DNA from 3 places in the Leucobacter sp. USCH14 genome. Region 3 is predicted to be linked to each of the others. Evidence: predicted binding sites of a transcription regulator. Region 3 holds the regulator's gene; each other region holds the start of a gene.

Region 1 (2,264 bases), on a different contig from region 3:
TTCGTGCTCGAGAGCGAGCAGCTTCTCGGTCTCGCCCTGCAGCAGACGGCCGACGGGGATGCCCGTCCACGCCGCGACGACGCCCGCGATGTCTTCGTCTGTGACCTGATCGTTGACCATGCGGTCCTCGTCGCCCACGGCTCCCTGCGCCTCGGCGTCCTCCGCCTCCGTCAGCTGCTTCTGAATGACCGGGATCTCTCCGTACAGCAGCTTGGACGCCTTCTCGAGCTTGCCCTCGCGCTGCGCGACCTCGGCCTCCATCCGCAGCTGGTCGAGCTTCTCGCGCAGGGCGCCCACGCGGTTCAGGGAGTCGCGCTCCCGCTCCCATCGCGCCTCGAGCGCGTCCAGTTCAGTGCGCTTCGCCGCGAGGTCGTCGCGCAGTTTCGCGAGGCGCTCCTTCGAGGCGTCGTCCTTCTCCTTCTTGAGGGCGAGCTCTTCGAGCTTCAGGCGATCCACCGCGCGCCGCAGCTCGTCGATCTCGACGGGTGCCGAGTCGATCTCCATGCGCAGCCGGCTCGCCGCCTCGTCGATCAGGTCGATCGCCTTGTCGGGCAGCTGGCGCGCGGTGATGTACCGGTCGGAGAGCGCGGCCGCGGCGACGAGCGCCGAATCCGCGATGGTCACCTTGTGGTGCGCCTCGTACCGCTCCTTCAGCCCGCGGAGGATCGCCACAGTATCGGTCACCGACGGCTCGCCCACGTAGACCTGCTGGAAGCGGCGCTCGAGCGCCGCGTCCTTCTCGATGTACTCGCGGTACTCGTCGAGCGTGGTCGCACCGATGAGACGCAGCTCGCCTCGGGCGAGCATCGGCTTGAGCATCTGCGACGCCGCCACCGACGATTCGCCGCCACCGGCACCCATCAGCGTGTGCAGCTCGTCGATGAAGGTGATGAACTTGCCGTCGGAGTCCTTGATCTCCTGCAGCACCGCCTTCATGCGCTCCTCGAACTCGCCGCGGTACTTCGCACCTGCGATGAGCGCGGAGATGTCGAGGGAGATGAGCTCCTTGTCCTTGAGCGATTCGGCGACGTCGCCCGCGATGATGCGCTGCGCGAGGCCCTCGACCACAGCAGTCTTGCCGACGCCGGGTTCGCCGATCAGCACGGGATTGTTCTTCGTGCGACGGGTGAGCACCTGGCTCACGCGACGAATCTCCGAATCTCGACCGATCACGGGGTCGAGCTTGCCGGAGCGGGCGACCTCGGTCAGGTTGACGCCGAACTGCTCGAGCGCCGACTGCTGCTCGCCTTCGCCCTGCGCGGGCGTCCAGTTTGCCTGCATCTGGGATCCTCTCTGCATCGATACCGACTGCGGGAGAATCGACCGCTGATCGGACTTTCCCGCAAACTTGAGTGAATATGACTCAAGTTTAGCGGGTCATGACCGATTGCGCTAGGGCCGCGCCCCCGCGAGCCGCGTGAGCAGACCCTGCACGGGCGCGGAGAGCAGCATCACGAGCATCGACCAGTAGCCGATTCGAGGAATCGTGAGTGTGAGCAGCAGCGCGACGCCGAACAGCAGCACGAGCGACAGGTCGAGTGCGATGCCTTCGGCCAGCGATTTCCGGGTCGCACTGTGCAGAGCGGGGTGCGCTCGGATGAACAAGCGGATGAGCAAGGACGCCAGGGCGGTGAGGATCAGGCTGCCGATGTAGAGCGTTCTGGCAACCCGATCGCCGTCATCCATGCGCCCGGCGATCGCCGTGGCCACGGGAAGCCACACGATCGTGAGCATCCAGGCCGCGAGCAGCCACATGACCGAAGACGTGACGCGATCGACGTCGGCGAAGAGTCGATGGTGGATCATCCAGAACAGCGCGATCAGCACGAAGCTCAGCACGAAGCTCAGCAATTGACCCGAATGCGCGCTGAGCCAGGTCAGGGCGTCATCACCGTTTCCCGCGACCTCGCCGACGCTCTCCATGAGCGGCAGAATCAGGAGCGTGAGCGCGATCGCGACGACGCCGTCGACGAACGCGGTGACGCGAGCGGCGGCGTACGCGGTCTGCTCCCTGGGTGCGGCGTCGGCTGCCATGGGGTCAGTGTAAGCGCGACATGCCCTCATGCGCAGCGGTTTTCCGGCGCCCCGCGGTCTCGACCGGCCCGATAGCCTGGTACCGACCCGTATCCGACCCCGAAGGAATGCCATTCATGTCCAAGATCGCCCTCGTGCGCCAGCCCAGCCCCAGACTCGACGACGGAATCGTCGACCACATCGAGAAGGTGACGGTCGATCTCGAGCGCGCGCTCGAGGAGTGGCACGGC
Region 2 (2,264 bases), on a different contig from region 3:
CCAAGAATGCGGCGTTCGCGCACCGCTTCGATCGGATCCGCATCAACGGGCTCAACATCGGGTGGACGGCCACGCCGGGGGAGGCGGTCACGCAGCAGACCTTCCACGGTGCCGATGATGATTGGCTCGAGCGGGCCGAGTCGGAGCAGCCCATGGGAAAGCTCGGTCGCCCCGATGAGATCGCGGACGCGATCGTCTTCCTGCTGAGCGGTCGCAGCGGCGTCGTGACCGGTTCGATCATCGACTGGGATCAGAACGTTCCGGGCGCCTACGATCAGTAGCCGCGACGCGCGGCCCAGCGGCCGTGCGGCGCGCGCAGCAGAGCCGGGGGTGCCCGAACAGCACCCCCGGCTCGCGCGTGCCCTAGTGCGTCAGCGACTTCTGGGCGTCGGGTTCGAGGTGCTCGGACTGGCCCTGCACCGCGATCTTGCGCGGCTTGGCCTGCTCGCTGACCGGGATCACGACGCTCAGCACGCCGTTGTCGTACGACGCCGAGATGCCGGCGATGTCGACGCCCTGACCCACGCTGAACTGCCGCAGGTAGGTGCCGGAGGGGCGCTCGCGCGTCAACCACTTCGAGCCCTCGGCGGCGTCGGCCGTGCGCTGTGCGCGAATGGTCAAGAGCTGACCGTCGACGTCGATATCGATGGACCCGGGATCGACGCCCGGCAGATCGGCGTTCAGGACGTACCGCTCCTGGTCCCGCTGCAGATCGACGGGCATCTGCCGGGGCCCCGAGCGCGCCTGCTGCAGCGCGCCCGCTGCCCAGCGGTCCAGCTCGCTGAAGGGATCGAACGTCATTGCCATGATGGTTATCTCCTTCCAGTGAAACGTGAGTGGAGGTCACTCGATGTGCCTATAAATTAGCACTCTGCACCTGAGAGTGCTAATGAAGGACGCTGCAAGATTCCTGGAATCTGCGCGGGAATGCGGACGGCGCCGAGCGCCCCCGGCGCCGTTCCATCACTCCGTCGTGAGCTGCACGGCGAGCCGGAGCAGGAGCTCCTCGCCCCCCGTTCGACCGATGAGCTGCACCCCCATCGCGTGTCCCGTCGGAAGGCGCAGTACGGGCACCGCGATCGCGGGCAGCCCCGAGACGTTGACCATCGAGGTGAAGGGGGCCCACTCGCACTGCAGTCGGTAGTCATCGTCGGCGTCCAGCGATGTGAACGCTCCGATGCGGGGCGGGAGCATCGTCAGGCCCGGAGTGAGCACTGCATCGAACGCACCCCACTGCGCGCGCACGTCGGCGGCGAAGCCCCGCAGGCGCGCACCCGCGCGCGTGAAAGACTCGTCGCCCCGAGCGAGCGAGCGTTCGCGGAAGGTGCGGGTGAGCGGCATGAGCCGCGCGGCGGCCGCCGGCGTGAGGGGAAGCCGGGAGAGCCCGGCCGTCCACGAGGTCGTGAACGCTTCGGGGTACTCCGGGTCGTAGACGAAGTGGGGCGATTCGATGTGATGGCCGCGGCCGGTGAGCCGGTCGATCGCGATCTCGACGGCGCTCCTTGCCTCGCCGCTCAGCGAGATCGGGTACACGGAGGAGAACGGCGACGCCTCCGTGTACGCGATGCGCAGCCCGATGAGGGCATCGGCGGTCTGCACAGCCCTGAGCGCGGGTTCTCCGGCGGCTCCGCGCTGGGCATCGTAGAGCATCGCGGCGTCGAGTGCGTTCCTGGCGAGCGGGCCGCTGACCGTGAGTCGCGGCGCTCCGAACTCGTCGTGCAGGGAGGGCGCGGCACCGCTGCCGAGATCGCCGGGAACCGCTCCGAGCCCCGGTTTGAGGCCGACGAGGCCGCAGGCGAGGGCGGGGATGCGGATCGATCCCCCGCCGTCCGTTCCTGGGCCGACGGGGATGAGCCCGCCCGCGATCGCCGCCGCGCTGCCGCCGGATGACCCGCCTGGGGTGCGCGTCGGGTCGAGCGGATTGCGCGCCGGGGGTGCGATGGCGTTCTCCGAGTAGCCGGTGAGGCCGAGTTCGGGGACCTGCGTCTTGCCAAGTGGGATCGCGCCCGCGGCGCGGAGCGCTGCGACCCCCGGCGCGTCGGTCGCCGCGACTGGGTGGCGCAGGGCTGCGCTGCCCCGGGACGTCGCTGCTCCGGCGACGTCGACGAGATCCTTGAACGCGATGGGAAGGCCGTGCAGTCTGGGCAGGTGCTCGCGCTCCCGGCGCGGGGTCGACGCGAAGCGCTCGTCTGCGCGAGCCGCCTCTGCCCGGGCCTGCTCCGCCGTGACGGTGAGGAACGCTCCGAGCTCTGCGCGATCCTCGA
Region 3 (2,264 bases):
TATGGAACGGCGGGTTCAGCAGGATCAGGTCGGCCCACTCGTCGGGCACCGCCTCGAGAGCGTCGGAGCGGTCGACCGCGACGCGATCCGCCACTCCGGCTGCTCCCGCCGTCAGCCGAGTGGCCGCCACCGCGGCCGCCGACTGGTCGGTCGCGAGCACCTGCGCACCGGGGAAGCGCAGAGCCGCCGATACCGCGAGCACTCCGTTGCCGCACCCCAGGTCGATGACCGTGGCAGGTTCGCGGCTCACGTGCGCGAGCGTGCCGAGCAGCAGCCTGCTGCCGTGATCGAGCACGGGCCCGCCGAACGTCGCGCCGAAGGCCGCGATCGAGAAGTCGAGATCGCTGTCAGAGCCCCACTTCGGAAAGGAGGGCGAATCCCCCGCGCGCTCGCGCCGGGACTCCGCGCGCAGCACCCGCGACTTGCGCCAGCCGAGACCTGCCGTCACCCGGGTGAAGTCGCGCCCGAGCACGTCATTCATCGCGCGGGTCATGTGCTTGACACGACCGCCCGCGAACACCCGGACCTCGGGATCGGCCCAGCGCGCGATCGCCTCCGAGATCTCGGCAAGGGCTTCGAGCCCGCGGGGCAGCTGCAGCAGCACCAGGCGCGCTCCGGTGAGCAGCGCGGCATCGAGGGGGTGGTGCACGTACCGGTCCGTCAGGCCCAGACGCCCGGCGTTCTGCGCGAGTGCGCGTTCGCCGAGCAGGGGATCCTGATGGGTGCGGATCCCCGTGGCCTCGAACACCGTCGCGGCTCCGAGGGTGAGCGCGCCGTGGCGGTCCCCGATCACGACGATGTCGGCGCCGCGGAGCGGATGCTGCAGCGGGCGTTCGGCGAGATCCTCAACCGCGGAGCGCAGGATCAGATGGTCGGCAGCGTCGAACGCCTGGAGCTCGTCGGCGTCGAAATCGGGCTCGCGCGTCAGCTGAGCGAAGAGCCCGGAGAGGTGCTCATCGAAGTGCTCGTCGGGAGAACCATGGTTCACGGCTGCCACACGACGACCTCGGCGTTGCGACGCATGCGCGTACCGCGCCGCAGCGTGACGACCTCGCCCCCCGCTGATCCCGCCGCGAACACCCGGCGATCGGGGCGCTGCAGGCGCTCCTCGGTCAATGCGCGCTCCAGATCGCGCACGCGGCCCTCGAGTCGGCGCACCTGATCCTCGAGATCGAGCACTCGCCTGATGCCTTCGAGGCTGAGTCCCTCGGCCGAGAGACGGGCGACCTCGCGCAATCTGGCGACATCGTGCAGCGAATATCGGCGCGTGTTCCCCCGCGTGCGCTGCGGCGACACGAGGCCGATGCGGTCGTACTGCCTGAGGGTCTGCGGGTGCATCTCGGCGAGCTCGGCGGCCGCGGCGATCGCGAACACCGGTGTGAAACGGTCCATCTGAGGGCTCGCCATGATGCTGACCTGCTTTCGTTCGGCTGGCCGGGGAGCGCAGCGGCGGGTGAACCACTCGCCGCTGCGCTCCCCGTTCGATCAGGGGTGGCTCACCCCTTCGCGCGAGCCAGGAGATCGGCTCGCGGATTCTCCTTCGGTTCGACGGCGCGGAAGGCTTCGAGGGCCTCCGTCGCCTCGGGAGTGAGATGCGACGGGACGACGATCTGCACCTCGGCCAGGAGATCGCCGGTCCCCTTGGAACTCGCGACACCTCGCCCCTTGACGCGCAGCACGCGCCCGCTCGGCGTACCGGGCTGCACCTTGAGCTTCACCGGCGCGCCGCCGAGGGTCGGAACCTCGACCGTCGCCCCGAGCGCCGCCTCCGAGAAGGTCACCGGCAGCTTCACCCGCAGGTTCTGCCCCTCTCGCTCGAAGACCGGGTGCTTGCGCACGCTCACCGTCAGAATGATGTCTCCGGCAGGGCCCCCGGTCGGGCTCGGTTCGCCCTTGCCGCGCACCTTGATCTTCTGGCCATCGGCGACCCCTGCTGGGATCTTGACCTTGACGGAGCCGGTCGAAGCCTGCAGCGTGACGGTCTTGCCCTGCACGGCGGTCTCGAAATCGAGCGTCGTCGTCGCCTGGATGTCGCGCCCCGCTTGCGGGCCGCGAGGAGCGCCGCCGCCGAACATGCCCCCGAAGATGTCCTCGAACCCCTGAGGGCCGCCCGCTTGAAAGTGAGTGTTGCGCCCGCCGCCGCCGAACATGCCCCCGAAGACGTCTTCGAAGCCCTGGCCGCCGCCGCCGCCCGCCGTGAAGCGAGCGCCACCGGCGCCCATCGCGCGGATCTGGTCGTACTCAGCCCGCTGCTCCGCATCGGA

Evidence for each region. Region 3 encodes HspR, which represses chaperone genes until heat shock. Its sites were predicted from a motif close to AAGTTGAGTCNNNNNGACTCAACTT; they were not measured.
Region 1: PQI23_RS12520 (ATP-dependent Clp protease ATP-binding subunit) is a predicted target of HspR. The motif match lies at 1,346-1,370, and genes of this name have one in related genera.
Region 2: PQI23_RS03155 (Hsp20/alpha crystallin family protein) is a predicted target of HspR. The motif match lies at 830-854, and genes of this name have one in related genera.

What each region holds. Positions count from the first base shown of each region.
Region 1 is NZ_JAQPZP010000014.1:39,924-42,187, forward strand. Features, by position in the region: gene PQI23_RS12520 (ATP-dependent Clp protease ATP-binding subunit) at 1-1,281, opposite strand, end outside; gene PQI23_RS12525 (TMEM175 family protein) at 1,393-2,034, opposite strand; gene ddaH (dimethylargininase) at 2,151-2,264, shown strand, end outside.
Region 2 is NZ_JAQPZP010000002.1:181,788-184,051, forward strand. Features, by position in the region: gene PQI23_RS03150 (SDR family oxidoreductase) at 1-281, shown strand, start outside; gene PQI23_RS03155 (Hsp20/alpha crystallin family protein) at 364-807, opposite strand; gene PQI23_RS03160 (amidase) at 964-2,264, opposite strand, start outside.
Region 3 is NZ_JAQPZP010000001.1:16,982-19,245, reverse strand. Features, by position in the region: gene PQI23_RS00085 (class I SAM-dependent methyltransferase) at 1-988, opposite strand, end outside; gene PQI23_RS00080 (heat shock protein transcriptional repressor HspR) at 985-1,407, opposite strand; gene PQI23_RS00075 (DnaJ C-terminal domain-containing protein) at 1,497-2,264, opposite strand, start outside.